2 regions of the Flavobacterium sp. CR10 genome follow, and region 1 is predicted to be linked to the other one. Evidence: riboswitches for the same ligand, from Rfam matches in the RefSeq annotation. Region 1 holds a riboswitch; the other holds the start of a gene.
What was found. A riboswitch is a leader RNA that binds a small molecule or an ion and turns the genes downstream of it on or off. The one in region 1 is predicted to bind S-adenosylmethionine.
Positions count from the first base shown of each region.

Region 2: linked by a shared signal. The riboswitch ahead of ACNRYB_RS21705 (redoxin domain-containing protein) and the one ahead of ACNRYB_RS07005 (alpha/beta fold hydrolase) in region 1 are both predicted to bind S-adenosylmethionine.

Region 1 covers NZ_CP185985.1:1,537,466-1,554,145, reverse strand. The annotation lists gene ACNRYB_RS07055 (HEPN domain-containing protein) at 1-1,441, opposite strand, end outside; gene ACNRYB_RS07050 (sulfate adenylyltransferase subunit 1) at 1,523-2,767, opposite strand; gene cysD (sulfate adenylyltransferase subunit CysD) at 2,918-3,817, opposite strand; gene ACNRYB_RS07040 (phosphoadenylyl-sulfate reductase) at 3,967-4,677, opposite strand; gene ACNRYB_RS07035 (sulfite exporter TauE/SafE family protein) at 4,704-5,606, opposite strand; gene ACNRYB_RS07030 (sulfite exporter TauE/SafE family protein) at 5,918-6,700, shown strand; gene ACNRYB_RS07025 (RrF2 family transcriptional regulator) at 6,792-7,202, opposite strand; gene ACNRYB_RS07020 (trans-sulfuration enzyme family protein) at 7,483-8,655, opposite strand; gene ACNRYB_RS07015 (OsmC family protein) at 8,792-9,217, opposite strand; gene thrA (bifunctional aspartate kinase/homoserine dehydrogenase I) at 9,427-11,841, opposite strand; gene ACNRYB_RS07005 (alpha/beta fold hydrolase) at 11,844-12,827, opposite strand; SAM riboswitch class I at 12,905-13,012, opposite strand; gene ACNRYB_RS07000 (hypothetical protein) at 13,204-13,419, opposite strand; gene ACNRYB_RS06995 (homoserine dehydrogenase family protein) at 14,075-15,163, opposite strand; gene ACNRYB_RS06990 (O-acetylhomoserine aminocarboxypropyltransferase/cysteine synthase family protein) at 15,392-16,680, opposite strand, start outside.
Region 2 covers NZ_CP185985.1:5,145,668-5,162,347, reverse strand. The annotation lists gene ACNRYB_RS21715 (PAS domain S-box protein) at 1-1,456, shown strand, start outside; gene ACNRYB_RS21710 (response regulator) at 1,459-1,908, shown strand; SAM riboswitch class I at 2,120-2,220, shown strand; gene ACNRYB_RS21705 (redoxin domain-containing protein) at 2,461-3,450, shown strand; gene ACNRYB_RS21700 (aminotransferase class V-fold PLP-dependent enzyme) at 3,545-5,017, shown strand; gene ACNRYB_RS21695 (TolC family protein) at 5,622-6,926, shown strand; gene ACNRYB_RS21690 (HlyD family secretion protein) at 6,938-8,002, shown strand; gene ACNRYB_RS21685 (efflux MFS transporter permease) at 8,006-9,574, shown strand; gene ACNRYB_RS21680 (ion channel) at 9,823-10,527, shown strand; gene ACNRYB_RS21675 (AI-2E family transporter) at 10,583-11,674, shown strand; gene ACNRYB_RS21670 (DUF763 domain-containing protein) at 11,936-13,156, shown strand; gene ACNRYB_RS21665 (MFS transporter) at 13,203-14,381, shown strand; gene ACNRYB_RS21660 (hypothetical protein) at 14,394-14,858, opposite strand; gene ACNRYB_RS21655 (hypothetical protein) at 14,870-15,160, opposite strand; gene ACNRYB_RS21650 (RNA polymerase sigma factor) at 15,509-16,075, shown strand; gene ACNRYB_RS21645 (FecR family protein) at 16,276-16,680, shown strand, end outside.

The sequences.
Region 1 (16,680 bases):
CACCCAATAAAACTTGTAAAGCCGGAGCCACCAGTTTTCCTGAATTGATAGACATTCCTTGGAATCCAATTGCAGACATATTATGTTGTCCGCAAGCATTCATACAACCTGAAATTTTAATTTCGATTTCGCGGTTGTTTAAATACTGAGGATATTCTGTTTTTAAAACTCTTTCTAATTCTTCTGCAATACCGGTACTACTTGCAATCCCCAAGTTGCAAGTATCAGTACCCGGACATGCCGTAATATCTCCAACTGAATTATATCCTAATTGAACAAAGTCAAGTTTGGCTAATTCTTGATAAAAGAAAGGAAGATTCTCCTCTTTTATGTTTCGTATTACAATATTTTGACGCAATGAAAAACGCAATTCATTTGCTCCGTAATTTTTAATTAAATCAGCTAATAATCTGGCTTTATCTGTGTAAAAATCTCCTAACAAAACTTTGATTCCGATAGCATAATAACCGTCTTGTTTCTGTTTGATTACATTCGATTTTTTCCACGCTTCATACGCTTCTGTATCTTCGATTGTAACTTGCGGAACTTCTAATAACGGTTCTGTAATTGGACCGTCGAAAGCGGTTGTATCTATTTCGTATGTTTCAAAAGCAATGGCTTTTTTCTCTTTTTCAACTAAATCAAGGAAAGCATCTTTTCCCATTTCTTTGATTAAGAATTTCATACGCGCTTTCATTCTTTTTGCACGTTCTCCGTATCTGTCGAAAATACGAATGATTCCTTCTGCTGTTGGTATAATTTGGTTAACCGGAACGAATTCTGAAAGTAATTCGGCATGTGCTGGCTGAGATCCTAAACCTCCTCCAAACATGATTTTGAAACCTTTTTGTCCGTCTTTGATTTTCGGAATAAATCCTAAATCGTGTAAATAACTCAACGCCGTATCTTCGTCTGAAGAAGAGAACGAAATTTTGAATTTACGTCCCATTTCCTGACAAATTGGGTTTCTTAGCAAATATTGGAAAAGTCCGTGTGCGTAAGGCGAAACATCAAATGGTTCGTTTACGTCAACTCCAGCTAATTCGCTTCCTGTAATATTTCTAACGGTGTTTCCGCAAGCTTCACGAAGTGTAATATCATCTTTAGCCAAATCTGCCCAAAGTTCAGGTGTTCTGTCTAAACTTACGTAGTGAATCTGAATATCCTGACGTGTTGTAATATGCAAACGTCCTGTAGAATATTCATCAGACACTTCTGTAATTCTTCTTAACTGCTCGCTGGTTACTTTTCCGTAAGGCAATTTGATACGAATCATCTGAACACCTTCCTGACGCTGACCGTAGATTCCACGCGCTAAACGAAGACTACGAAAACGCTCATCATCAATTTTTCCTCCGCGGAATAAGTGAATCTTTTTTTCTAATTCGATAATCTCCTTCTGAACTACCGGATTTTCTATTTCTGTTCTAAAACTTTCCATTTCTCTTTAGTTGTTGGTTGTCAGTTGTTGGTTGTTGGTTTGCTGGCAGATAACTATCAACCAAAAACCATCAACTATCAACTAGCGAATGAATCCTACTCCTGCTGTTGTGTTTGTTGCTGTATCAATTAAGATGAAAGCTCCGTTTGATTTGTTTTCGTTGTACGGATCAAAATATAACGGTTTGCTTAATTTGATGCTCACTTCTCCGATTTCGTTAATTGCTAATTGTGTTGCCGGAGTTGTTCCTGAATAATCTGTTGCAATAGTATTTTTGATGCTTTCTACTTTTGCTAAAACTCTATTTGTATTATGTTGTACCAAGTATTTTGTTCCGGGAACGAGTTTTTTGCTGTCCATCCAGCAAACTGTTGTCGTAATATCTTTTTCAATTTTTGGAAGCTCGCTTGATTTTACAATCATATCGCCTCTCGTAACATTGATATCATTTTCTAATTCGATTGTAATTGAAGAACCTGCTGTGGCTTCATCAAATTGCTTATCAAAAAAGTGAATTTTAGATACTTTTGATTCTGTTAACGATGGAAGAACTGTTACAGCATCTCCAACTTTAATTGAGTTACCATATAATTTTCCTGCGTATCCTCTAAAATCGTGGTATTCTTCTGTTTTTGGACGAATAACCGTCTGAACTGGGAAACGTGCTTTTCCTGCTTCGTAAACATCATGAGAATGTAATCCTTCTAAATGTTCTAAAACAGTTTGTCCATTATACCAAGGCATATTTTCTGATTTGTCCACAACGTTTCCACCATTGATTGCACTTAACGGAATGTAACTTACGTTTTGCTCTTTGAAAGTACTTTTTGCATTTAAAGCCTCGAAATCAGCTTTGATTTTATTGAAAACTTCTTCTGAATAATCAACTAAATCCATTTTGTTAATCGCAACAATTACTTCTTTTACTCTCAATAAATTATTGATGAAAAAGTGACGGTAAGTCTGCTCGATAACGCCTTTTCTGGCATCAATTAAAATAATCGAAACCTGAGAAGTCGAAGCTCCTGTAACCATGTTTCTTGTATATTCTACGTGACCCGGAGTATCGGCAATAATGTAACTTTTCTTTGCAGTCGAAAAATAAATATGCGCAACGTCAATCGTGATTCCTTGTTCTCTTTCTGCTACCAATCCGTCTGTTGCCAAAGAAAAATCAAGGTAATCGTATCCTTTTTGTTTACTGCTTTTTTCGATTGCTTCTATTTTATCAGTTGTCAACGATTTTGTATCGTACAATAATCTTCCAATCAAAGTACTTTTCCCGTCATCTACACTTCCTGCTGTTGCTATTTTTAAAACGTCCATTCTAATTTATGTTGTTGGTTGTTGGTTTATGGTTGTTGGTTTTTCTAAACATCAACTAAAACCATCAAAATGTATTTAATCTGTTTTTTTGTCTTCTTGTTGTAATTATTGAAGTTTTCAGCTGTCAACTAAAAACTATCAACCAACAACTTAAAAGTATCCCTGTTGTTTTCTTTTCTCCATTGCAGCTTCAGAACGTTTGTCATCGATTCTGGCTCCTCTTTCAGAAATGGTTGATGATCTGATTTCTCCAACCACTTCTTCGATTGTTGCTGCGTAAGATTCAACAGCTGCGGTACAGCTCATATCTCCAACGGTTCTGAAGCGAACAATTCTTTCTTCGATTTGTTCGTCTTCTTCTTGGTACACAAAAGGAGAATGCGACCAGATTAAACCGTCTCTCAAAAAAACTTTTCTTTTATGTGAGAAATAGATTGATGGAATCTCGATTTTTTCTTTTTCGATATAACTCCAAACATCTAATTCTGTCCAGTTTGAAATTGGGAAAACACGAACGTTTTGTCCATTTTCAATTTTTCCATTTAAAATATCAAACAACTCAGGTCTCTGATTTTTTTCGTCCCATTGTCCGAAATCATCACGAACAGAGAAAATACGTTCTTTAGCTCTTGCTTTTTCTTCATCACGACGCGCACCACCAATACAAGCATCAAACTTAAATTCTTCAATTGCATCTAAAAGTGTTGTTGTTTGTAAACTGTTTCTGCTTGAGTATTTTCCAGTTTCTTCAACTACTTTTCCTTCATCAATAGCATCCTGAACATTACGAACGATCAACTCTAAACCTAATTCTTCTACCAATTTATCTCTGAAAGCAATTGTCTCAGGAAAATTGTGTCCCGTATCAACGTGCAAAAGAGGAAACGGAATCTTAGCAGGGAAAAATGCCTTTTGCGCTAAACGCACCAATGTAATAGAATCTTTTCCTCCTGAGAAAAGTAAAACCGGTTTGTCAAACTGTGAAATTACTTCTCTGAAAATGTATATCGCTTCACTCTCTAAAGCGTTTGTTTTTAATACTGAACTCATTGTTTTTTTGTTTGATATTTTGTTGTGAAAATTTTGTTTCAGGTTTAAAGTTTCAAGTTGCCTGATCTAAAAATCCCCACTCTTTATTCTATAATCTATTTTCTATTCTCTAAAAAAGTCTTGCCTCTTTCTTCTTACTTCTAAAAAGTCTATTCTTTCTTAGCGCTATGCAACCCACATTCTTTATGGCTTGATTCCCACCACCATCTTCCGGCTCTGATGTCTTCTCCTGGAAAAATCGCTCTCGTACAAGGCGCACATCCAATGCTTACAAAACCTTGTTTGTGTAAAGCATTTTGCGGAACATTGTTTTCCGATAAATACGTTTCAACTTCTTCTAAAGTCCATTTTAGTAACGGATTGAATTTGATGATTTCGAAGTTTCCATCGTATTCAAACAGACTTAAATCATGTCTGTTTTCTGATTGTTCTGCTCTTAATCCTGTAATCCAAACTGAATTTCCTGCCAAAGCTTTTCGTAACGGAACTACTTTTCGAATAAAACAGCATTCTTTTCTGTTTTCAACTGAATCGTAAAAGCTGTTTGGACCTTTTTCCTGCAATAGTTTTTCAACTGATGCCGCTTCTGGAAAATAAACCTCGATTGGTCTTTTGTATTTTTTTAATGTTTTATGAAAAACATCATACGTTTCCTGAAATAATCTTCCTGTATCTAAAGTAAACACCTTAATATCTGTGTTACTTTTTGCAATAAAATCAGTAATTACTTGATCTTCTTGTCCGAAAGAAGTCGAAAAAATTACTTTTCCCGGAAATTCTTTTGCTAAAAAAACTAAGGTTTCGTCAAGCGAAAGCACTTTCGTTTTCTCTAATAATTCTTGTACAATAATCGCACTCATAATCTCTTCCTTTCTAAAATTATCTTTTACAATAATTTAGATAATGTTTTTAAACTCAACAATATAATTAGAACCCCAACTGCAATCATCATTGGTTTTCTTTTAATTCTAGTCACTAAAAATGCCGCAATTGGCGCTGCAATAACCCCTCCAGCAATTAATCCGATAATAACCTGCCAGCCGTGAATTCCTCCAAAAAGCATGAATGTGATTCCGCTTGCAAATGAAATTGCAAACTCAGCAGCATTAACAGAACCAATTGTATATTTCGGGTTTCTTCCTCTTCCTAATAATGTTGAAGTTACGATTGGCCCCCAGCCTCCACCACCAACTGAATCCATAAAACCACCAAAAACAGCTAAAACGCCTAATTTTTTAGTTTTCTTTTTTTCAACATTTTTCTTCAACGCTTTTTTGATAATAATCGAAGCCAAAACAATCATATAAACTGCAATAAAAGGCTTAATAACATCACCGTCAATTACATCAGACAATAAATAAGCTCCTGTTATAGAACCCAAAACTCCCGGAATCAATAAATGTTTTACCAGTTTTTTATTGATGTTTCCGAATCTATGATGAGAAAGTGCCGACGCTCCCGTTGTAAACATTTCTGAAACGTGAACTGCTGTACTGCTCACAACTGGTGGAACTCCATAGGCTAATAAAAACGATGTTGAAGTGGCCCCATATCCCATTCCTAAAGCACCATCTACTAATTGAGCAAAAACACCAATTAAGAAGAATGCTAAAAGATTGTGATCAAATCCTTGCACTAAACCATCCCAAGAAAACTCAGCGTGATGATTATAAATTAGTGTAGCCACTAAACCTAACAACAAAAGTACAGGTATCACAACCCATAAATTTTCCTTTGATAAAGCATTAGACTTTACCGCTGTGTTGTTTAACTTAAGTTCATTTTCCATGTTTTAAGAATTTGTTTTTGCTCTTAAAAATCCATTACCCTATCGGCTTAGTAGATTACTTTGCAAATGTACTACATATTTTGAAATATCAAAACAATATATTTACTTTTTTACAATAGCTATTCTACTCTAAACCAACATACAAGACATTTAAAGAACGATTAGTAAATTAATTTAACAAATTATGCACTGCTCCTTAAAATCTTAACAGCACAGCCTAATTTTGTGATTTGTAAAAATACACATTTAATCTCTACCAAATCTATAGGATAATTGTAAAAATGTTATTATTTTAGCGCCAAATTTTTTTTATGGATTTTCAGATTGGTCTTGTCATTGCAGGCTTAGTAGTTGGATTTATTGTTGGGTTAACTGGTGTAGGAGGCGGTTCTTTGATGACGCCAATTTTATTATACTTTAATATTCCGCCAACAACCGCGGTAGGAACCGATTTATTATATGCCGCGTTTACTAAAGCCGGAGGTGTATTTGTACACAACAAAAAAGGCAACATCAATTGGAAAATTACGGGTTGGCTGACTTTAGGAAGCGTTCCCGCCGCTTTATTGACATTATGGATTTTAAACAGCATAAAAACTGATATTGAAACCATCAATAGAGTTATTAAATACAGTTTAGGCTGGGCATTATTATTTACTTCTGTTGCTATTATATTCAAAAAAAGGCTTTTGAAATTTTCTCAGAAACATGCTGGTGATAAATTCCACAGCGAAAGCACTACTCAAAATATGCTGACTATTGGAATTGGAGTTTTATTGGGAGCTACCGTAACATTGACTTCTATCGGAGCTGGAGCTTTAGGAACTGTAACTTTATTTTTCCTTTATCCATTACTGCCAACACCAAGATTAGTGGGAACTGAAATTGCACATGCTGTTCCTTTAACTTTAGTTGCTGGAATCGGACATGCTTCAATGGGAAATCTAGATATTGGCTTATTAGGACAATTGTTGATGGGATCGCTTCCTGGAATATATTGCGGAAGTATGTTAAGCGGAAAAGTTCCCGATCAATTTCTTAGAAACGCAATCGCCGTAATGCTTTTTATGGCTGGATATAAATTGATATTTTAGTTCAGTTTTTAAACCATATAAGTAATATAAGTTCATTTAAAAAATTGCAGACAAAGTCTGAACGAACTTATATTACTTATATGGTGAAAAATTAAAACGCAATGTCTGCCAAAGAATTACTTTCTAATATTTTAAGTGTATTATCGCGGACTTCTGTCATTAATCGGCGCGCTGCGCAAGTTGATTCATCATCGCAGTCATCACATCTTTCGTAGAAATTATGACTTGCGCAAGGCAATAACGCGATTGGACCTTCTAAGATACGATAGACTTTTGCCATACTGATATCTTTTGGATCTTTTATCAAATAATATCCTCCGCCTTTTCCTTTTTTCGCACCTAAGAAACCTGAATTTCTTAGTAACAACAAAATACTTTCTAAAAATTTTATCGAAATATGTTCGCTTTTCGCAATTTCGGCAATCTGAACGGGTTCGTTATTTTCGCGTCTGGCTAAATAAGTCAAAGCTTTGATTCCGTATTTTGTCTTTTTTGAAAGCATGTTTATGTTTTAGATTTCAGCTTTTCAAGAGTTAACTGATTGCTGTAAATTATTAAACAACAAAAATATGCTTTTTGTTCGAACTATCACAAAAGAATAAAGTTAAATTCTACTAATTCTATCAGATTACTTCGTTTATTCTCTTCTAAACATACAAAAATAGACTTTTTATAAAAACCCAAGAATCAAAAAAGACGATTTTCAATAGTAAATCTTACTATCAAAAATCGTCTTTATATAGAAATTGAAAATCTAAAGTCTAAAATCTGTAATCTAAAATTTAAGAAAGCGCTTGTTTCAAATCTGCAATTACATCTTCAACGGTTTCTAAACCAACAGAAACACGAACAAGACCTTGCGTAATTCCTACCGCCAATTGATCTTCTTCAGATAATTTACTATGCGTTGTAGAAGCTGGATGCGTTACAATAGTTTTTACATCGCCAATATTTGCCGAAAGAGAACATAATTTAATTTTATCTAAAAATTTCCTTCCTGCTTCAAGACCACCTTTAATTTCGATTGCAATAATGTTTCCTCCTAAACGCATTTGTTTTTTCGCAATTTCATATTTTGGATGTGATTTCAAGAATGGATATTTCACACTTTCGACGTTTGGATGACTTTCTAAAAATTCAGCTACTTTTAGAGCATTTTCGCAATGTTTATCTACACGAACAGCCAAAGTTTCTAAACTTTTAGATAAAACCCAAGCATTAAATGGAGACATTGCTGGACCAGTATTTCTTGAAAACAAATAAATTTTTCGAATTAACTCCGCTTCTCCAACTGCAACGCCTCCTAAAACACGACCTTGACCATCTATTAATTTTGTTGCCGAATGCACTACGATATGAGCACCGTATTTAATAGGCTGCTGAATATATGGTGTTGCAAAACAGTTGTCAATTATTAAAATCAGATTGTGTTTTTTTGCAATTTGACCTAATAATTCTAAATCAATTACATCTACACCAGGATTTGTTGGTGTTTCTGCGTATAAAATTTTAGTATTAGGTTTAATGAAACTTTCTATTGTTTCTGGTTTATTGATATCAAAATAGGTTGTTTCAATATTCCATTTTGGGAAATACGTCATGAATAACGCGTGAGTTGATCCAAAAACACTTCCTGCTGAAACGATGTGATCGCCAGAATCTAACAATGCAGCAAACGTAGAATAGATTGCTGCCATTCCTGTTGCAAAGGCATAACCCGCTTCCGCTCCTTCCATTGCGCAAACCTTGTCAACAAATTCAGTTGTATTTGGATTGCTGAAACGAGAATAAATATTACGAACTTTTTCTTCTGTAAATGAAGCTCTCATATCCTCTGCATCTTCAAATATAAAACTTGAAGACAGGTACAAAGGCGTTGAATGTTCCTGAAATTGTGTTTTTTCTAAATGTGTTCTAATGGCTTGTGTTTCAAAACCAAATTCTTCTGTATTCATTGTGTGTTGTTTTTGTTTTTTTGTTTCAGGTTTAAGGTTTCAAGTTTTACAAACTAAAACCTAAACTAAAAACAAGTCAATTATTTATGCTCAATCTGAGCATTTTCAAATTATCTAATTGACTAATTATCTAATTTTATAAAGCTTCGTTGTTCAATACAACTTTGTATTTAATCGTAGCTGTTGGCTCAACTGTTTTGGCTACTGAACAGTATTTCTCAAAAGAAAGCTGTGCCGCTTTTTTTGCTTTTTCCGGATTGATTTCTCCTTCTAAATAGAAAACCACATCGATTTCTTTAAAAGGTTTTGCTTCTTCAATCTGAACACGTGTTCCTTCAACCTCAGCATTAAAAGAAGTGATTTCCTGACGCTGTTTTTTCAAGATCGAAATCATATCAATAGCGCTGCATCCTGCAACTCCCATTAAAACTAATTCCATTGGACTTGCACCTAAATCGCTTCCGCCAAACTCGGCTCTGCTATCAACGTCAACTACGTGTCCGCGTTCATTTTTTACTTTAAAATGAAATGCGTCATTTACTCTGTTTAAAGTTACTTTCATTGTGTTGTTATTTTTTTTGTTTTTTATTCTTCTCAATTTTGTCATTTCGACTGAAAGGAGAAATCTTCGTTGCTAAATCGACAAAGATTGACATTACTTTGTCGAGCTACTTGCAGAGATTTCTCCTTCGTCGAAATGACAAACTAGGTTTACAAATCTTAAATCTATCCCGATAGCTATCGGGACTAAAATCTGCAATCTAAAATCAATTATCCTTTATCCGACAATCTCAAAATATCTCCGAAAACTCCTCTCGCTGTTACTGCAGAACCTGCACCAGCTCCTTGAATAACGATTGGACGATCTCCGTAAGATTCTGTGTAAATTTCGAAGAAAGAATCAGAACCTTTTAATCCACCTAATGCAGTATCTTTTGGTACTGAAACTAATTTTACTTCTAGATTTCCTTTGTCATTTTGTAAATCTCCAGACAATTCACCAATATATCTTAAAACGTGATTTGGCTGTTGATCTGCTTTTATTTTAGCATAAATCGGATCGAACTCTTTTAATTTCGTCAAGAAATCGGCAGCGCTTCCTTCACGTAAGTGCTCTGGAATTAGATTTTGAATTGAGATTTCTTCGAATTCATTTTGCAAATCTAATTCTCTAGCTAAAATTAATAATTTTCTACCAACGTCATTTCCGCATAAATCCTCACGCGGATCTGGTTCTGTATATCCATTATCAATTGCTTCCTGCAAAATTTCGCTGAAAGGCGCATCTTTCGCAGAGAAATTATTGAATAAATAACTTAATGTTCCAGAGAAAACTCCTTTTATTTTTGTGATATTTTCTCCTGAAAGGTGCAATAATTTAATAGTATCAATTAACGGTAAACCTGCACCAACATTAGTTTCATACAAATAATTCTTTTGGTTTTCTGCCAAAGCTTTTCTCAATTCTTTGTAGAAACCATAAGTCAATGTATTGGCTACTTTATTAGAAGAAATCAAATCGAAACTGCTTTCTACAAGCGGAATATAATTTTCAACGAAAGTTGCACTTGCAGTATTGTCAATCGCAATTAAGTTTTCTAAATGGTGCTCATTAGCGAAAGCAATAATATCTTTAATTGTATATGCTTCACCTTTAGTTTCAATATCATTTTTCCAGTTGCTGGTAACACCGTATTTGTTTAAAAGCAATTTTTTAGAATTCGCTATAGCAAAAACATTCAACTTAATGTCTTTACGCTTTTCAATCGCTGCAGCCGATTCTAAAATCTGATTGATTAAAGTTCCTCCAACTAATCCGTGGCCGAAAATTGCAATGTTGATCTTCTTAGAAACTCCAAAAATCTCTCCGTGAATTACGTTTAATGCTTTGTTTAACTCCTCTTTCTTAACAACTAAACTCACGTTTTTACCCGTTACAGTGTTGTTAAACAAAATCGGAACAATTTTATTTTTAATTAAAGCAGTGTAAGGTTTATGGAAAGTGCTCAAATCCTGTCCGATAATTGAAATTACCGATACGTTATCTGTAACTGTAATCTGATTTACGTCTTTAGAATAAAAGTCATTTTCAAACTCTTTTTCTAATTCAACCATTGCAAGAGTAGCTTTTTCTGTTGCCACAACCAATCCGATTCCTCTTTCTGAAGAACCTTGAGAAATGATACTCACGCTGATATTATGATCACCCATCACTTTAAAAATTCGGGCATCAACTCCAGCTTTTCCAAGCAATCCTCGTCCTTCAAGATTTACGAGAGAAACATTTTCTAAAACAGAAAGTGTTTTAATTCCTTCTTTAGAAGAATCTGATGTAATTAAAGTTCCGCGATTTTCGTGATTGAAAGTATTTAAAATACGAAGCGGAATATTCTTTTCCAACAAAGGAATAATCGTTTTAGCATGAAGAATCGTCGCACCGAAATTTGCCAACTCATTTGCTTCATTAAACGATAAATATTCGATTTTCTTAGCGTCTGCCACTAAATCTGGATTTGCTGTGTAGATTCCGTCTACGTGCGTAAAGTTTTGTAATTCTTCGGCATTTAAATAATTTGCGATTAACGAAGCGGTATAGTTACTGCCATTTCTACCTAAAGTAGTTGTGTCGTTGTTGTTATTAGATCCAATGAAACCTGTAACTATATTAACCGTTTCTCCGTTATGTTCTTTAAAATAATTTACTACGTTTTTCTTTGAAAGCTGTTCTAATGGCTGTGCATCGCCAAATTTAGAATCGGTTTTCAATAATTCTCTTGTATCCACAAAATTGGCTGGAATTCCTTTTTCCAACAAAATAGCCGTCAATAATTTAGCCGAAAGCAATTCTCCTTTTGACAAAATCTGATCTTTGATTTTTTTGCTGTAATCGCCGATTAAACTTACACCTTCAAAAAGTTTGTCTAAGACATTAAACTCTTCAGACAAATCAACTTGCGGGTAATCTGATATTTGATATTTTTTAAAATTCTCTAATAATTCTTTATAACTGCCATTTTTAGCAGCAATGCTTAAGATAAATTCAAGCTCATCTGTCGCATTTCCGCGCGCAGATACTACAACGGCAATTTTTTCACCTTGATTTACTTTATCTGAAATGATTGAAACAACTTTGTTAAGTCCTTCTCCGTTTGCTAATGATTTACCTCCAAATTTTAATACTTTCATTTTTATTTCTTTATTGTTTCTGCCTTAAAAATGTCGGCAAGTAAATGATCTAATTGTTTGTACTCGATTAAAAAAGCGTCATGTCCGTGAACCGAATCAATTTCGCTGTAGAAAACATTGTCTTTAAACTTCTTCAATTCTTCATAAGTTTCTACGTTTTCTTTTGCTGTAAAAAACAAATCTGAATTGATTCCGATAATATGAATTGAAGCTTCTGTTTTAGATAATAAGTTTTCAAAACTTTCACTATTTCTAGTGATATCAATTGTTTTAAGCAACTGATTCATTAATTTATAAGAAGACAGCTGATATCTTTTCTGCAATTTTTTGCCGTGATGTGCCAGCCAGCTTTCGATATTAAAAATCAAAAGGTCTTGATTGATTGTTCTTTGGAATTTTTCTTTGAATGATTCTGGCGAACGATAACAAAGCATGGCATGTATTCTGGCATCTTCAATTGGTTTTGAAGAATTGTTTAAAATCTGTTCTTGCAGGAAGCAATTGGCGATGAGCCAGTCCGTAGATTTCCAGTCGCTCGCAATCGGAATAAGGTTTTCTGTAATATTTGGTGCCAAAGCAATGATTTCCCATGCAATTCCGCCTCCAACAGAACCTCCGATAACCGCAAAAAGTTTTTCGATATGTAAAGCTTTTATACCTTCAACAAACATTCTTGCAACATCTCTGGCTGTAAAGTCAAGATAATTTTCGATCAAGAAAGAATTGCTTCCGTTTCCAGGAATATCAAAGGCTAAAATGGTATAAACAGCAGTATCGATGGTTTTACCTTCGCCAATTAAGTCATTCCACCAGCCGTTTTCGCCAGTTACCTGTGCATTTCCTGTTAAGGCATGATTGACCAAAACAATAGGCGCACTATGCAAAGGCTGTCCTGACAGTGTAAAACTTAATGGTATAGAATGATAGGTTGCACCACTTTCTGTGATGAAATCTTGAATTATAATAGGGTTTGGTATATTTTCCAATTTCAAATCTGTTGTATTATTGATTTGTATATGGAAATATTAGAAAGAAAAACTAGGTTTAACTAGAAAAAATCTTGTTGTTATCTTTCCACGTTTGGCGTGGTAGAATGTAGCACCTTCTTCGTTTTACCGAAGGGTTGCTAAGGCTTCATCGGGTCTAATCCCTCGTCCTTTCTTTATAACATTTCAATATTTGTTTGAACTTAACGAGTGCAAATTAACTACTATTTTCTCTAACAAACAAATTTTATCTAAAAGTGTTTGTTAAATTTCTGAGACTTACTTTAGCAAAAACTATTATACGCAAAAATTTACCGAACAAAAATGCCCAGTAAAATTAAGCAGGTTTTACCCTAGTTTATGATGCTTCTTCTGTTTAGATAAAAAGCGTATCATTTTCTTTTGAATACATCAAAAACAATAAAGAGTTTGGTGCTTTTTTCTTAGCTCCTTTACTTTCTTCTGTGATTCCAGCCTCTGTTATTCCGAATCTCGGATGAGCCAATTCGTTTGTTGGCGGCGGATTATTTTTTCTTGTCCTTCTGTTTTTCAAATTTGAAATTTTTTCTGCTAAGTAGTTCAATGTGCTCATGATATTAAGTTTTAGTTAAGTTGTGTTTTATAATCTTTATTTCTCGTTTATCTTTTTGTTAAATCGCTTTCTGGAATAAAAAAACCCTTTTGGATTTTCAGATACCAAAAGGGTTTAAGTTTTTACACTCACGTATACTTTTAGTATCAACAGACGTATGCGCAAATAAGCGCGACAGTAAACATCTTGTTCATCTGTAAGGATTTATTCATCTGTAAGGATTTATTCATCTGTGATTTATATTGTATTTTATTTAAATTCTGCATTTGTATTAAATTAAAAAGCCTCCCAAAATTTCTTGGGAGGCTCTTACTATATTATTATTGTATTCTTACAATTTTTTTAAGCAATAGACACCCCAGCCTCGGTCTTAACCGAAATGGCACAAAACATTTTGTTGACTTTTAAGTTCATTTGATTTCTAGTAGTTTTTGGGTATAACAAATATGCAATTATTTTTTTTATTACACAAATTAAATTCAAGAATTTAATTACAAAAATCGTTAAAAATCAATTTTTTAACGTCAAAAAACATCTTACAAAAACGAAAACGAAATAATACAAGTAAAAAACTTACAAAACAAGCTTGCTTTTCTTCATAACTCCATTTGACAAATCAATTTATCAAAGAACTTTTTTACCTTTTTCTAAAAAATTAAAGCCAAACTGCTTCTTTGCTTCTAATTTTTTCTGCAATTTTTAGAATATCGGTTATAATTCCTCTCGAAATTGCCTGTTTGCATGGCGGAGCACTCTGAATTACAATCGGAATATCGGCGTAAGATTTGGTATAAATTTCAAAAATATTGTCAGATCCTTTCAATTGTCCAATTGGAGAATCTACTGGTTCCGAAATTAATTTGGCTTCTAAAGTGCCTTTTTCTACATCAAATTCTCCTACATATCTAAGCACATGATTTTCTGCTTGAGTTATTTTGGCAATTTTAAAAGATTTATCTACAGCCACTTTGTCGAGCACTCCATTTTTTTCCAAATGTTCTTCGGTTATAAAAGGTTTTATTTCAATATCTGAAAGCTCAAAATCTTTTCCTATTTCTCTGGCCAATATCAAAAGCTTTCTTGCCGTATCATTTCCAGAAAGATCTTCTTTAAAATTTGATTTCATTAATCCCAAAAGGCTTGTGTCTTTTAGAACAGATGAAAAAGAAACTTCTTCTGATGAAAATCGATTAAAGACATAACTCAAATTATCGGAGAAAACACCTCGAATCTTCGTAATTTTTTCGCCCGAATAATACAAATCTCTTAAGGTCTGTAAAACAGGGATTCCAGTTTCGACCGAGGTTTCATACAAAAACTCTTTATCATACTTTTTAAGATCTGCTCGCAGTTCTTTATACAAGTCAATCGGAAGCGTATTAGCTTTTTTGTTTACTGCTACAATATTGAATCCGTTTTTGATTAGCGTATTATAATGTTTCACCAATTCATCACTCGCTGTTGCATCTACGGCAATTAAGTTTTCAAATTCGTTTTCTTGTGCAAATTCGACAATATCTTCTACTTTAAAAGGAACTGCCAATTGTCTAAAATTGGTTTCCCAAGAATAGCCTACACCTTCTTTCTCAAAAAAAGCAACCGTCGAATTGGTTATTATTGGAAAATGAAAATCGATGTTTTTACTTTCAAGGAAAAACTCCTGACTTTCGATAATCTGATTAATCAAAGTACTTCCGATATTGCCAATTCCGAAAAGGATAATGTTTATTTTAAGCTTTGACATAATTTCTAACATTTTAAATATTTTACCATATAAGTAATATAAGTTCATTTAATTGGGGCGTTTATTATTTAAACGTCTTCTTAAGTTAGACGCACCGCTGTGCGCCTTCACTAAAATGTACTTATATTCCTTATATGGTTTAAATTTTATAAAGATGCTTTTCATAAAAAATCACCTTTAGCAAAACCACTCGCTAAAGGCAATTTTTCAAACAAAAAACAAAAAAACCTAATTTTTATTGATGCTGTATTGAGAAAGCGAAACGCTCTCAAAAACAGTTTGCAGATCGGCAATTAAATCTTCAATATCTTCAATTCCCACAGAAAGACGAATCAAGTCTTTAGAAACTCCTGTTTCTATTTGCTCAGCTTCTGTTAATTGCTGGTGCGTAGTACTTGCTGGGTGAATAATCAGTGATTTTGTATCACCAATATTTGCTAGCAGAGAGAATAATTTGGTGTCGTCTACTACTTTTTTAGCAGCGTCAAAACCTCCTTTTAATCCGAAAGTGATAATACCGCTTTGTCCTTCTGGCAAATATTCTTTGGCCAAAGCATTGTATTTGCTAGATTTTAAACCTGGATAATTTACCCAGACTACCTCATCTTGTTTCTCTAACCATTCGGCTAGAGCCAAAGCATTTTCACTATGTTTCTTAATTCGGATTGGAAGTGTCTCTAATCCTTGAATAATCTGGAAAGCATTAAATGGACTTAAGGCAGAACCAAAATCACGCAGACCTTCAATTCGAGCTTTTGCTATAAAAGCTGCATTTCCTAAGGCTTCATGATATACTAATCCGTGGTATCCTGCAGATGGCTCGGTAAATTCAGGAAATTTTCCGTTTGCCCAGTCAAAATTTCCAGCATCAATGATAACGCCTCCTAATGAAGTTCCGTTTCCTGCGATATATTTAGTTAAGGAATGAATAACAATATCGGCACCATATTTAATTGGGTTTAATAAATAAGGTGTCGCAACTGTATTATCTACTATAAATGGCACTTTGAATGCTTTGGCTTCTGCCGAAATTGCTTTTAAATCTAATATGTCTAATTTTGGGTTTCCAAGAGATTCAACAAAAAAAGCTCGCGTGTTTTCTTTGGCTGCTTTAGTAAAGTTTTCAGGTTGTGAAGGATCAACAAAAGTAGTTGTGATTCCTAATCTTGGCAACGTAACTTTCAGAAGGTTGTAAGTTCCGCCATACAAACTGTTTGACGCTACGATATGATCTCCTGCTTTTAATAAAGTTAATAATGTTGTAGAAATTGCCGATGCTCCAGAAGCCGTTACTACTGCTCCAATTCCGCCTTCAAGTGCCGCCAGTCGCTGTTCCAAAATATCGTTTGTCGGATTGTTAAGTCTCGTGTAGATAAATCCAGCTTCGGCAAGACCGAACAGATTGGCTGCATGATCTGCATTATTAAATACGTATGAAGATGTCTGATAAATTGGCACGGCTCTAGTTCCTGCGTTTTTAGTTACGTCGTGTCCTGCGTGTAGTGCGTTTGTTGCAA
Region 2 (16,680 bases), 1.9 Mb from region 1:
ATCTGATTTGGTTTACCGAATGGATTCTGATTGGATGGTTATGCATAGCCTTGAAGGTGGAGGAAGACTTTCTGGGACTGGAGGACATAGCATTAATTGGCTGGATAAATTTGTGCATCCTAGCGATTTGAATCAGGCAGTTCATCTTATTTCTAAATCTATAGTAGAAAAAAGCATTTTTGAAATGGAGCATAGGATTATAAAAGAAGATGATTCTGTAAGATGGGTATTTTCAAGAGTGGTTCCTATATTAGATGAAAACGAAAAGATTGTAGAGTGGTTTGGCGCCGCGAGTGATATTACTTCACAAAAAGAACTTCAAAATGTTATAGCAGAAAGTGAAGAGAAATTTAGGCAGCTTGCAGATCTTGTGCCTCAAATTATTTGGACTGCTCAGCCAGATGGGTTTATAGATTATTATAATAGCCGTTGGTATGAATATACGGGGTTTAGCGAACACGAATTTGGAGATTCCAGTTGGGTTCCAGCGCTCCATCATGACGATGTTTACGATGTTTTGCGAACTTGGTACCAAAGTGTTCATGCGGGATCTTCCTATCAGATAGAATTTCGTTTAAAAAATGGAAGTACAGGAGAATACCGCTGGTTTTTAAGTAAAGCACTTCCCATTAGAGATAAAGAAGGAATAATCACCAATTGGTTTGGTACCTGCACCGATATTCATGAGCAAAAATCGATTACAGAAAAGTTAGAAATTCTGGTGGCAGATCGAACCAAAGAATTGCAACGTTCCAATGATGATTTACAGCAATTTGCTCATGTCGCTTCTCACGATTTAAAAGAGCCTGTTAGAAAAATAAAGACATTTGTAAGTCGATTAGAAGATCATCTTGAAAATCAGTTAGACGAATCGGCGACGAGATATATAGAAAGAATTCATGTAGCGGCAGATCGCATGTTTACTATGATTGACGGCGTACTTGCGTATTCAAAAATCAATGCCGACTCGCAAAAAGCAACAATCGTTAATCTCAATGAAGTGATTAGAAATATAGAAGCCGATCTTGAAATTTCGCTTCAAACAACAGGCGGAAGTATTTACTATCAAGAACTTCCTGTTATTGAAGGTGCTTCTGTGTTGCTTTATCAATTATTTTATAACCTGATAAACAATTCTATTAAATTTGCTAAAGAAAACATTCCGCCACAGATTACCATTAATGCAAAAGAGCAATTTGAAGACGGTAAAAGAATAGCTGTAATTAGTGTAGAAGACAACGGAATTGGATTTGACCTCGATCAGACAGGACGCATTTTTGAAACTTTTACCCGATTAAATTCTAAAGATCGTTATGAAGGAACAGGTTTAGGGTTGTCTCTTTGCAAAAAAATAGCAGAACGTCACGGAGGAAATATTACCGCAACTGGAATTGCTGATAAAGGAGCTGTTTTTATTATAACACTTCCATTTGAACAGAAAGAAAAAGACATTTGATTATGAGTAAGAAGATAATTTTATTAGCCGATGATGATAGGGATGATGCAGAAATGTTTTGCGAAGCGTTGGCTGATATAAATGAAAGTATTATTTGTCATTGTGCAGAAAATGGAGATCAAGCATTGAAAATGCTAAAAAGTCAAGACAAAACTCCTGAAATTGTCTTCTTAGATTTAAATATGCCTATTATGAATGGCTGGGAATGTTTAAAACAATTAAAATCAGAGGAACGTTACAAAAATATTCCCGTGATTATGATTTCTACTTCTTCACATAAAAATGATATGGAAGCAGCCGGAAACCTTGGGGCATTCTGTTATTTTGTGAAACCAAATAATTTTAACGATTTAAAGCAAGTGCTCGGATTAATTGCTTCTAACCTCGAAAACGGATTTAAAAAACCGCTTTCAGATCTGGAAAAGAATAAATATCTGCATATATTCCATTAGAATTTTAAAATGCATTCTGGCTTTTGAATTAAAAAACGTATGAATTTATTTTGAAAAAGAATAAAAATATGTTTTTTAATTATTTGATTATAAGTGTTTTATTGGTTTTTGGAAGGGGGTCTAAAAAATAAATTTAAAAAAAAACAATTTTAAACTTGACTAATTCGGTAGGATTAATATATATTTGTATCGAAGAAAATTTATAACATGATACTTATCCAGAAAGACTGAGGGAATAGGCCCAATGAAGTCTTAGCAACCTGTTGCCGAATAAGGTGCTAAATCCTTCCGCTAAATGCGGGCAGATAAGAAAGATTTCTCCGTAAATCTGTTTAAGATCATCCAATTAAATCTTAATTAAAATGAAAGCAGAATCTATTTTATACGCAGGTTATGAGCTCTTGAATTCCATTTTTGAAGAAAACGCTTTTGCTTTTTTCTGAATGCGAAAACAATAGTTTACACCAGATTCTCTTTATAAAATAAAATACTGCCAATGACTTCTGACATTGGCCTGAAATTCTTTTGTCTAATCTTAAAACTAAAAATAAAATGAAAAAAATACTATTAGGTTTTGCTTTATATCTTGGGGCTCTTCAAACTCAGGCTCAGGAAAATAATTTACAATTGAAAGGAACGGTTGCAGATACCGTAGCGCAATACGTTTACTTGCAGAAGTTTCACAATAAGATGTTTACCACGATTGATTCGGCAAAAGTAAAAGACGGAAATTTTAGTTTTAAAACGAAAGTAAAAACACCAGATTTATACGGATTAAGCGTAAATACAGAAAGCTCTCCATTGTATATTTTTCTAGAAAAAAATCCGATTACAGTAAAACTGAGTCCGAAGAAATATTACACAACATCTGTGGTTGAAGGTTCTGCTTCTCAGGATTTGTTTGAAGCCTACAAAAAGAGCAAAGATGTGGAAATCAGTAAATTCATAACAGAAAATCCAAAATCTATTGTTTCTGCTTATGTATTGTACAGAAACTGGTCTTATAGATTAACACCTGAACAGATTACACAAAATATTGCTTTGCTAGATAAAAGTCTTCAAAGTACCACTTACGTGAAAGAATTAAAAGAACTGGCTATTGTTTTAGACGGATTATCGGTAGGTAAAAAAGCCCCAGATTTTACAGCTAATGATCCGGAAGGAAAGCCAGTTCGTCTTTATGATAACTTAAAAGGCTATACTTTGATTGATTTTTGGGCCTCATGGTGTGGACCTTGCCGAAGAGAAAATCCGAATATTGTAGCGGCTTACAAAGAGTTTCACGACAAAGGATTCAACATTGTGGCAATCTCTCTTGATAAAAAGAAAGAAAACTGGCTTAAAGGAATTAAAGACGATAATTTAACCTGGACACATGTTTCTGATTTGCTTTTCTGGAACAGCGCTGTTGCCAAATTATATGGTGTAAGAGCCATTCCAGGAAACTATTTGGTGGATCCTAAAGGGGTAATCGTTGCGAAAAACCTGTATGGAGAAGAATTACAATCTACATTGAAAAGACTTTTAGAAAATAAAATTTAAAAAAGAAAAGCACAATCTTGTTTTTCAGATGAATGATAAGATTGATAAGAAATACAAATAATACAATATTAGTTAATTTTAAAATGACAAGGATATGAATGCTATTGAGTCAACAACAAAACCAACAGAACCTGAGTGTTACTTTTCTAAATTTAGAGAAAATACAGTAGGAATTGATCATACTTTCGAATCGGTTTACGGAGAACAAAATCTAGTTTATGCAGACTGGGTTGCCAGCGGAAGATTATACGCTCCAATCGAAGAGATAATGCTCAATAAAATTGGTCCAATGATTGCCAATACGCATTCACTTTCAAGTCAGACAGGAAAAACTTCTACTTATGCCTATCAGCATGCTAGAGATATTATTAAAAAATCGGTTAATGCCAACGAATCGGATGTTTTGGTAACTACCGGAAGCGGTATGACAGCAGCTTTGTCAAAATTGCAGCGTATCATGGCGCTTCGAACAAAAGCTGAAGAAGATAGACCAGTGGTTTTCATCACACACATGGAGCATCATTCCAATCAGGTTTCTTGGTATGAAACGAATGCAGAAGTGGTTATTCTGCCACCTGATGAAAATAATTTGGTTGACCCAAAAGCTCTTTCGTCAGCAATAAAAAAATATGCTGAAAGAAGCTTAAAAATAGGTTCATTTACAGCTTGTTCAAATGTTACGGGAATTATTACGCCTTATCACGAATTGGCCAAAATCATGCATCAAAACGGCGGACTTTGTTTTGTTGATTTTGCAGCTTCGGCGCCGTATGTTAAAATTGATATGCATCCAGAAGACCCAGAAGAACAATTGGATGCGATTTTCTTTTCTCCACATAAATTTTTAGGAGGCCCTGGAACTTGCGGAATTCTGGTTTTTAACGAAAAATTATACCAATCTGATTTTCCAGATAATCCAGGTGGAGGAAATGTAAAATGGACCAATCCGTTAGGGAAATATTGTTACAGCGATGTGATAGAAGTTAGAGAAGATGGCGGAACTCCAGGATTTCTACAAGTTATTAGAACGGCATTGGCTTTAGAATTGAAAGAGCAGATGGGAGTGGAGAATATCAAAAATCGAGAAAAAGAATTGCTTGATCTTTGTTTTTCGAGACTTCAAAAAATACAAGGTTTATCCATTTTAGGGGATTTAAAATCAGAGCGAATTGGTTGTGTGTCTTTCATTATTGAAGATATTCATTATAATTTGATTGTTAGGTTGCTAAATGACCGTTTCGGAATTCAAGTTCGTGGCGGATGGTCATGCGCGAGCACTTATGCGCATTATCTCTTCAATATTAATGAAAAGAAATCGGCAGAAATTACAAATGAATTATTGCAGCGAAATCAGACCAATAAACCGGGTTGGGTTCGTTTGTCATTGCATCCAATTACAACCAATGAAGAACTTTTTTATATCTGTGATGCGATTGAAAAAGTGGCTCTAAATTATAAAAAGTGGAAAAAAGATTATGTATATAATTCGGTTTCAAATGAATTTGAAAATCCCGAAATTAAAGATACCATCGCAAGAGAAGTAAATGAATGGTTTAAGTTAGATTAGTTAGTAGTAAACCTAACAGGTTTTGAGAATCTGTTAGGTTTTTAGTATAAAGTCCAGATTCTGTTTGAGAAAGATTTTGAAATGATAGTCCTAAAAAGATAGCCAAACTGATTAATGCACTAAACTCATACTTTGTAATACATCATTATTATTTCTGGCAAAATTAGTTTTGTTCTAATGATAAATACACTTTCGCCATGCATTCAATGGTCTATTTTAATGGATGCTGTAAAATTGAAATAAATTATACGCCGATAACTATATTTTGATTTCTTTCAAAAATTGCAATGATCTATCTGATTGTTGCAATTTTTTTTGCTTTAAAATAAGCCTTAAAGCCTTGAAAATTGTTCCATTTTATAAATTGGAACAATTTTGAGTGTTTATACTCTAAAGTGTTGAATAATAATTGTTTAAATTTATATCAAAATAATTATTGCAAAGAACAATTTCAGAGTTTACGCCGTGACTTTTTTATAGAAAGATTTCAAGTTTTACCGAAAGGTTTGTTGAAGAATATTGATTACAAATTCCCAAAAATTAAAAATTAAATCAATATAATCGGATGTGTTATTGGCAATTAAGAGTTTCAAATTTAAAACATTTGACTCTTGTCTTATTGTGCTGCTGTAACTTCAATTTTGCTCAGCAGGATACCAGCAGTCTTGCATCTGCAAAAAAAATAAGACTCGATGAAGCAATTTTATTAGGAATTAAAAATAACCGGCAATTAAAACTGGCAAATGCTGATTTGGCTATTGCTAACGAAAATGTCGGTCAGGCAAAAATTGCAAAAGCACCAAGAATAAGCTTAAATGGCGGATACAATTATATTGGAGATCCTAAACTCTATGAAGGATTCTATGCCAGAAATGTTACTGTAGATTATTACGATCATCAGGCTTTTGCCAATATTATTTCTTCACTTCCAATTTACGCAGGAAATGCCATTAATACCAGAATTAATCAGCAGGAATTAATCAGTGAAATGCAGGAATCTGCTGTAAAAATGACCGAAGCCGATGTCAAAAATGCCATTACAGAACAGTATTTTACACTTGAGAAATTGTATCGCCAGATTGAGGTTACGAAACAGAATATTATCAATACCGATATTCGAATAAATCAGTTGAAATCGCGTGTAAAAAACGGTCAGAATCTGACAAGTGATCTTCTGAGAACTGAGTTACAGCAGTCTAATTTTAAAGTTTCGGTTTTTAGAAGTACTAACACCATTCAACTCATCAGCAATTATCTGGATATATTAATCGGTTTCCCAACCAATACAATTCTGAAACCTGAAGTGACAGAAAGTATGATTCCGACAGAAAATATGAACCTGCAGGAAAGTTTAGAAGAAGCTTTTCAAAACAGAGAAGAAATAAAGCGGGCAGGAATAAGAATCAAATTATCTGAATCTTCGCTGAGTTTGACCAAAAGCGGATTTAAGCCCAATTTAAACGCAAATCTTATTCTGAATACAGAATATCCGGCGCAATGGCCCAATTATGTAAACATTCTCAATTATTGGGCGGCGGGACTTTCTTTAAACTGGGATATTTCGAGTTTTTATAATTTGAAACATCGTATAAGTGGTGACAAACTGGAAATTGATAAAAGCAATATAGCTCTGGAAGTCACCAAAGATCAGATTACTACAGAAGTAAAAAATGCATTTGTCAGATATGCTGAAAGCAAAGAAAACATCAAAACCTACAAAAAAGATGTCGAGCTTTCGATGAGCAATTATAAAATTGTAAAAAGCCGATATGATAACGATTTTGCATTAATCAGCGAAATTGTAGATGCAGAATTACAGCTAAATAACTCCAGAATTTCACTTGTAAACGCCAATTTAGATTTAATCATTCAATATTACTCACTTCAATATGCAATGGGCAAACTTTAAAATTTCTTGTTATGAGCGAAGCAGATACACAAAATGGAGCAGTTCAGAAAAGTGAAAAAAAGAGAAACAGCATTCTCACTGTCCTTTCTTTTGTTTTTTTAATTGCAGGAGGATTGTGGATTTTAAGTTTATTCTTTGATTTCAGTTCTTATGAAACTACAAATAATGCTCAGGTAGAAGCTTACATCAATAATGTTGCTGCACGTGCAACAGGACATATAAAAGAAATACGTTTTGAAGCCAATCAGCAGGTGCATAAAGGCGACACATTGGTTGTTTTAGACGATTCAGAATATATCATCAAAGTCAAACAGGCAGAAGCAGATCTGGCTATAGCCGAAGGAAATCTGCATTCGCTGCAGCAAAATATAACTACTTCGGTTTCTAATCAAGCTTCGGGAAAAGAAAAGCTGGCTGGTGATTTGGCAAGTTTAGAAAAAGCGCAAAAAGATTACCAGCGTTTCAAGAATATGTATGCCGATTCGGCTGTGACGCGAAACCAATACGATCAGGTTATTTCTAAATTAAAATCGGAAGAAGCGTATGTTAAGGCAGGAAGAAAAGGTCTCGAAGCAAGCAGTTCGATTACCAAACAGAGTTCGATTAATCTCGAAGCAGCTATGGCAACCGTTGCCAGAAAAAGAGCCGATCTCGATGCGGCAAAATTGCATTTGTCTTATACGGTTATTATGGCTCCAGCAGACGGTTTTGTTGGTGAACGAAATTTGTCTATTGGCGAATTAATTAATGCCAATCAGACCATTGCGACAATTGTACTCACAGAAAAATTATGGATTTCAGCGAATTTTAAAGAAACTCAAATCGAGAAAATAAAGCAAGGACAAGAAGTAACCATAACGATTGATGCCTTGGACGGAAAAGAATTTAAAGGAAAAGTGGCTGGTTTTTCTCCAGCTACGGGAGCCAAATTCTCAATGGTTGAACCCGATAATTCGACTGGAAATTTTGTAAAAATCACACAGCGTATTCCAGTTAAAATTGAATTTGAAACTCCAACAAAAGAGCTTCAGGAAGTAAGACCGGGAATGAATGTAACTGTTGAAGTAAAAAAATAAAAGATGTTTGCGGGAAAAAAAAGGAGCGTTTTTACATTGGCAGGATTGTATATCCTGACGATTCCTTTTTTTAACGGACTCAATGTTACAACTTATGATAATTCGCAGATATTAGGACATTTCGGACCTTCTACGACGGCTTTTAGTTATGCGGTTTATATTCCCATTTTTGTCATGTTGGCTTTTTTGCCTTTAGGCTTGAAATTAGGAAAACAAATTAAAGTTCGCACCATGATTTTATCCGTTTCATTTTTGTCACTGTTGTTCAATACTGCATCCTTGTTTGCGCCTACTATTGCTTGGTTTGTTTTATGCCGTTCGCTTTTGGCAATGGTTTCCATTATCGGAATATTTGCTTCGATGGTGCCTATTTTATTAAAGTATAATCCTGCTCTCAATATGGCTTTGATGTACGGAATTTTTCAATTCATTCAAAAAGGAAGTCAGCATTTGTACCAATATTTAGGAGCGCATTTTGTGAGTTTTCATAATTGGACGTTTGGAATTTATTTCCTGAATGTCAACTTTTTAATCTGTATTATTCTGGCTTGGTATTTCTATAAAGCAGATGTTGCTCCTCTGAAAACCAAATTTCAATTTGATTGGCGAGGCTGGATTATTCTGATTTTATTTTTTACGATTATCCTTTTTTTATGTGCCGAAGGACAAACCAGAAATTGGTTTAGCGATCCTAAAATAATGCTTGCTTCAGCAGTTTTATTGATTACAATTGGCATTTATCTCCTGCATGTTCGTTTTACCGCAGAACCATTGATTAATCCTGATGTTTACAAATTTAAGAATGTGATTCCAGGTGCATTTTTGATGTTTTATATCGGAATAATGAACGGAACAGGAAGTGTCGTAACAGGTTATATGACCAACATTTTAGGTTTTGATCCTGTTTTGGGAGCAGTAACGCATCTTTCACTTTTGATTGGGTTATGCATCTCGATTCCGCTTTCGACTTATCTTTTATACAAGCGCATTTATCTGGCAACGATTTGGGTAATTGGTTTTGCCTGCTACGGAATGTCTCACATTATTCTTTTTTTCAGATTTTATCCAGGAATCGACGCGTCCGATTTTTATCTGCCATTAATTTTTAAAGGGTTAGGAATGGGATTTCTTTTTCCTGTTTCGCTACTTTACATTTCTGAGGGAATTCCGCCGTTTCTGAGCACATCGCGCATGATGACTGGAATTATTGCTCAGGCTGTTTTTGCTTCTTTGCTGGGAAGCGCAGTTTTGGGAACTTTTATTTCTAATATGAATATACAGCATAAAACAGGTTTAAGTCAGCAGCTTAGTCCGATAAACAAACAAGCTGAACAGCAACTGGAAGATTCGAAAAGGCAATTTTTATATATGGGTTTATCAGATGCGGAAGCACAGAAAAAAGCCGAAAAAAGCCTTTCTAATCAAACTTCGCAAGCCTCAATATTATTAGCCTATAAAGATATTTATCTCGTCATGTCGGCAGTCTGTTTTCTGCCCATTTTTATTATAATGATTTTCAAACTTTGGCGTAGACCTATTGGAAGAGTAGAAGTGGAGCCGATACCGATTTGAGAGTGAGGAAGATAAAAGAAGCAAGAGTAAAGACTTGAGAAGAAAGAAGCAAGAGTAAAGACTTGAGAAGAAAGAAGTAAGAGTAAAGAAGTAAGAGTAAAGAAGCAAGAGTAAAGAAGTAAGAACATAGAAAATAGAACATAGAATTTTTTCCGAGGTTTTGGAATTGGAATTCGGAATTTAGCTTTTGGAATTTGCCTTTAGGTTTTGGAATTGGAATTTGGAATTTAGTAATTGGAATTTATATTATGATAGTAAAAAAAGATCGTTTTTTATATCGCTTTTGGACTCAAGAAAAAGGGCTCAGCGGCATGCTGATATTACTGTTTATCATGCATTTTATTGTTATTCCTTTTTTTGGCAGTTACACGCGTTTTGTGGTTGCTGTCAATATATTTTGGATGCTGTTTCTTTTTGCAGGAATTGTGGCATTATCAAAACATAAAAAACAAGCGATTAGTCTTTCAATAATTCCTATTCTGTTTCTTATCATTCAATGGATTAATTATTTGAATCACAATGTCTTTATCCTATTTGCCGACCTGATTTTCTCAATCGCGCTCATGCTTCTTCTTATTGCTTTGGTTTTGATAAAAGTTTTAGAACCTGGTCCAGTCACTACTTACCGCATTATAGGATCTATTGTTGTATATATGCTATTGGTTCATTTTTGGTCAACCCTTTATTTATTTCTTTTTGAACATATTGAAGGTGCTTTTCAGATAACCGAATCGAAATTTACAAGCAATAGCGATTTGGCTAGTTTTATGTATTTCAGTTATATCTGCATTACTTCAACAGGTTTTGGAGAAATCGTCCCTCTTCATCCTTTGGCTCGTTCTTTAGTTCAGATTGAGGTACTTGTAGGTGTTTTGTACCCCGTTATCTTAATTGGAAGGCTGGTTTCAGATGCCAAGTTTGCTTTTCCTAATAGAGGTAAGAAACAAGAATAATTATCAATTAACAATTTGCTATTAAAAATAACTAATCATATAAAAAGCTATAATCATGAAAACAACTTATTCAAATAAAAAGAAAGAACTCTTTGATACTATTTTGCAGTTATTTTTCATATTCCTCCTTGTTGGGTTTTGTCTTAAATTGCTGTTGCCTTTTTTTATGCCTATTCTTTGGGCTGTAATATTGTCTGTTGTATTTTACCCATTTTTTAATTCGCTGCAGCGAATACTAAAAGGACGCAAAGCATTGGCATCGGTTGTTATTACTGTTTTGATTATTGCCATTATGGTGTTGCCATTAATTTATTTTTTGAAAGCGGCAACGGGAAATTTTTTAGAGCTGAAAGACAGCTTTGAAGCGGGAACACTAAAAATTACTCCACCGGGAGCTTCTATAAAAGAATGGCCCATAATTGGGAAACCTCTTTATGAGTTTTTATTGTCTTTGTCAACAGATCTCGAGCAAAGTGTCATAAAATATCAAGATCAGATAAGGGAATTATCATCTAAAATTATGGCCAGTATTTTGAGTTCTGGTGCTGCATTTCTTCAGTTTATTTTATCGGTTATTATTGCTGGTGTTTTATTAGTGTCTCCAGGCGGTAAAGCTTTCTTTATGAAATTCCTTAAAAAAATAGCAGGAAATGAGGCCGAAGAAATTATGAAAATTTCCGTTTCCACTATTTATCAAGTAGTAAAAGGTATTTTGGGAGTTGCCGTTATTCAGACTATTATTCAGGCCGTTGGATTGTTTATGGCAGACATTCCGTATGCAGGAATCCTGACTTTGATCTGTCTGATATTTTCTATTTTGCAGATTGGACCCATTATAATTAATATTGGGGTTATCATTTATCTTTTTTCGACTGGAGATTCTGGTTATGCGATTTTCTGGACCGTGTTTTTTATCATCAGCGGATTATCAGATAATGTTTTAAAACCGCTGTTATTAGGAAAAGGCGCGCTTGTGCCAATGCTTGTTATTTTTCTAGGTGTAATTGGCGGTTTCATCATGTCAGGTTTCATAGGATTATTTGTCGGACCAATTGTGTTTTCAATAGGATATAAACTGTTTGTGGCTTGGCTGGATGATAATCCCGAACCTGTTGAAGAACCTGCGGATGATATTGAGATTGTTTAGTGGTTGATTGTTGATGTGTTTTTGCATAGCCCCTAGTTTTAACTAAGGGTTTTCGCAATTGTCGATAAAGAAGGCTTTAGCCAAATTAAAATCGAATATCGTTACTATTTAGGCTAAAGCCTTTTTTGTGTAAATTTTGTGTACCTCCATCTAAAGATGGAGGCAATTGATTATTTGCAAAGTTTTACGCTTGAATTAACAATTCACAATTTATAATTCACAATTAAATAAAGTATTTTTGCAGGATTATAATTCCAGCAAATGAAACGTTCCGGCACGGCAGATCTTCCTTTACATTATGGACATGTTCCATTATGGCTTGCTGAGCGAATGTCTAAGCTAGGTTTAGCCATTGTGGAAACGATTGCTATGGAATTTTCTACTGCTGAAGTTATAAGCAAATTAAGCAATCCGTTTTGGTTTCAAAGTTTTGGAGCCGTTATGGGAATGGATTGGCATTCGTCTGGAATTACAACTTCGGTTCTTGGAGCTTTAAAAAAGTCAGTTAATCCGCATTCAAAAGAACTCGGAATTTATATCTGCGGAGGCAAAGGAAAACATTCTATGGCAACCCCACAGGAACTTTTATTCGTTGGCGAAAAAACAGGTCTCGACGGAATTAATCTTGCAAGCTGTAGCAGACTAACGGCAAAAGTGGACAATACTGCCATTCAGGACGGATTTCAATTGTATCAGCATAATTTTATTGTCGATAATAAAGGACAATGGGCTGTTATTCAGCAGGGAATGAATCCGAATTCTCGAACTGCTAGAAGATATCATTGGCATTCGCAAGATTTAAAGTCTTTTATAAATGAACCACACACTTTTATTTATGGCGAAAATCAAGGCGCAATTTTAAATCTTACGGCCAATGCTGCAACAAAATCTCGAGAAGGTATTTTAGAATTGGTAAAAGAATCTCCAGTTAAAATCATAAAAGAAATGCAGCATCTTTCTATGCCCGCGCATCATGATGTGAGAATGGAAGATGTGAATATGAAAAGATTGGGCGCCATGCTTTGGGCTACTCACGAAAATAAACCAGAAGATTTTGAAGAATTACTGCTTTTAAAAGGAATGGGACCAAGAGCTTTGCAATCTTTAGCTTTGGTAAGCGAAATCATTTACGGAACTCCAACAAGATTTGAAGATCCAGCCCGTTTTTCATTTGCTCATGGCGGCAAAGATGGACATCCGTTTCCTGTTCCCGTTAAAATCTACGATGAAACTATCGATACGTTGCAAAGAGCGATTAATCGTGCCAAAATCGGCAATAGTGATAAACTGAGTGCCATTCAGAAACTATCTGAGATTTCGCGGAAAGCAGAAGAAAGTTTTACCCCAAATTCCAATTTTGATGCTCTTATCCAAAGAGAAAGAGAGGAATCTTATAAATATGGTGGAAAAACTGTTTTTGGAGATGCTAAACCTCCTAAAAAGAAACCTATAAACCCAAACAATCAGCTGGAATTATTCTAAAAAATTATAATTTTCTATCAGCCTTTAGTTATATAAAAATCCAATAATGTCACAAAACGAAAAATCAATTTATACCTTACAATTCATTTTACTTTGCTTGAGTTCTCTATTATTTTCATCAAGTTTTAATATGATGATTCCTGAACTTCCAAATTATTTAAGCAGTCTTGGAGGGGCAGAATACAAAGGACTTATCATCTCACTTTTTACATTGACGGCAGCAATTTCGCGTCCTTTCAGCGGTAAGCTTACTGATAAATGGGGACGTGTTCCTGTTATGGCAATAGGGTCTTCGGTTTGTGTGGTATGCGGATTTTTGTATCCAATTTTGAGTTCTGTTTCAGGGTTTTTGCTTTTGCGTTTGGTTCATGGTTTTTCAACAGGATTTAAACCAACTTCGACATCGGCTTATGTGGCAGATATTATTCCGCAGCACAGATGGGGAGAAGCGCTCGGAATGCATGGATTGTGTTTTAGTATCGGAGGTGCATTAGGGCCAGCGCTAGGAAGTATGATTGTAAATAATTATGGAATGAACGTAATGTTTTACTGTTCATCTTTTCTAGCTTTCTTTTCAATTATTATCGTAATGAATATGAAAGAAACCCTTGCTACAAAAGAAAAACTGAATAGATCAATGTTTATTATTGGCCGAAATGATATTGTAGATAAAAATGTTTTTCCGGCAGGAATTATTACTTTTCTTTCGTACACTGCTTTCGGAATTATTCTGACCTTAATTCCAGACTGGAGTGAGCATGTTGGAGCAACAAATAAAGGGATATTTTTTACTGCTTTTACAGTCGCTTCGGTTATGGTTCGTTTTGCAGCAGGAAAAGTTTCAGATAGACACGGACGACCAAAGGTTATTATGGCTGGATTGATCATCACTTCGATTGCTCTTTTTATAATAAGCGCGGGAAGAGATATCAATATGTTATTAGTCGGAGCCGGAATTTACGGAGTCGGTACTGGTATTTTGTCGCCAGCAATTAGTGCTTGGACTATTGACATGAGCAATCCTGAACATAGAGGAAAAGCGGTTGCCACAATGTATATTTCAATGGAACTCGGAATTGGTTCTGGGGCTCTTTTAGGAGGAACTTATTACAACGATCAAATCCAACGCATCCCGCAAATTATTAGATTTGATATCTTGGTGCTAATTCTTGGGATTGTATATCTTACATATTGGGCAAGAAATAAAAAGAGAATTAAAGCATAATTTTATAAAGCATTATTCTTTCTGAATGTCTAGTTCTACTTTAAAATTGCCATAGTAAGGATTGTCAGCCATTAAAGAATGCCCAATTACCAAAATATGAGTTCCTTTTTGTTTGAGCGGAATTTTCAAGTCCATTCCAAAAGGGCCATCTGAGGTTTTATCAGGAAAAATAATTTGATTAAATCGGATGTTTCCTTTTCCTGTATCTGGAATAATTTGAGCGTTTAATTCGCCCAAATCTTCATTTTTAAATTGAACATATACTTTTGAATTTAAAGAATCTAAATGGCCTTCAGCTGAAAATGCGTTTGCTTCATTCTTAAAATTCATAGCGATAGTATCGCCTATTTGTTTATTTTCCTGTTTTTCTTCTTTTTGAACAACAGGTTTTGGCGACTCAGAAGAAGGTTTATTGTTTTCCTTTTGCTGACATGAAAAAACGAAAAACGAAATTAGAAGCAGAGACAAATTTTTCATCGCAGTATTTTTTAGCTTAACATTTCAAAACTTCCAGGCGTTTCTTCATTCTCGTCATATTCGCCTGCAGGTTTTTCAGTCAAATCTTCTTCTTCCTCCCAATCATTTTCATCATACTCTGAATGGAAATCATATTCAAGATTATCTTCCAATTCTCCCAGTTCTAAATTATAATGATTTGAAGCTGCTAGCCTGCTGCTATAATCGCCTTCCAGATAATCGTCATAATTCAATAATAGCTGTTCCTCATAAGAATTCATTTCAAATCCAAATTCTTCTGACATGTAATTTTCTGATCTCATATAATAAGTTTTAATGGATGAATAATCATATCTAATTTTCTAATTAGATTATTCTAAAATTACAGACTTGGGGCACTAGCTGTCTTATATAATTTTCTTGCAGTATTGTCAAATTTTCATTTATCATTAAATTTAATCATAAAAAAGCAAAAGGCAAAAAAATCAAAACATAAACTCCTTTTTTTAAACTATAATACTGTAGTTCAATATTATTAAGATTAATCATATTGAAATTTATTCAAAAATATCTACGAAATCCTTTGCGCTTTTTAAAACTTAATAATGTTTTGGCTTTTAACATAAAAATTGTTTAATATTGCGTTTTTGATCCTTACTTTTTAATAATTAATGTCTGTTTATAGCAAATATGCTGATCATATTCTATTAAATCTTCTTAAAGAGGATGATCAATTGGCCTATACAGAAATCTTCGAAAGGTATTCGCGAATTCTTGTCAATCATGCTTATAAAATGCTTGGCAGTCATGATGAGGCAAACGATGCTGTTCAGGAAGTTTTTTTATACATCTGGAACAAACGTCATGAACTTGCTGTTACAGGATCTCTCTCTTCTTATTTATACAAAGCCGTAAAAAATAGAATTCTTAACCATATTGCTCACGAAAAAGTGGTTTCTCGTTATGCCGATTCTATTTCAAATTTTATTGAAAACGAGTATGTTTTCGCAGATTCTAAACTGAGAGAAAAAGAATTAGAAGCAATAATTGCCAAAGAAATTGCTTTGCTTCCTGAAAAAATGCGAGAAGTATTTCTGCTAAGAAAAGTAGAAGAGCTTTCGTATGACGAAATTTCAAATCAATTAAACATAACGGATAAAACAGCAAAACAACAGGTTTACAATTCTGTAAAAATTCTGCGTGAGAAGCTAAAAACCGCACTTAATGTTTTTGTCTGATAATATTATCACAAATTTTTCGATAACTTTTTTTGCTCCAGTTTTTGTGTAATTTGTTCATTTACAGAGAAATGATTTCTGTTGCTTTTAATCTGTTAACCATAAAATAATATTTTTTTAATTTTTTTTTGTCATTGGCTATGACAAAACCCATTTCTAACTGTCTTATTTAAAACGGGACAAAATTTCGTGTTGCACTTATGAATGAATCAGAAATCTTAGCATTGCTGCAAAAATACCAAGAAGGAACTTTATCTAATGAAGATAAGGATAAACTTGAAGCATGGTATTTACACAAAGCTTCCAATAGTAAAAGTCAGCTTAGTGAGTATGAGCTAGAAGATAGTTACGAACATTTGAAAGCGAAGCTGCCATTGGCGCAAGGAGCAAAAGTGGTTCGTCTGTGGCCACGTGTGGCGGTTGCTGCATCAATTGCTGTTTTATTGGGAACTGGAATTTTCTATTTTTCAAAATCTGAGTCGGGAGTACAGCAAGAAAGCATTCAGGTTGCAGAAAAGCAAAAAGAAATTGCTCCGGGCGGAAATAAGGGAATTTTAACTTTATCAAACGGAAAGCAAATTATACTTTCAGATATATCTTCAAAA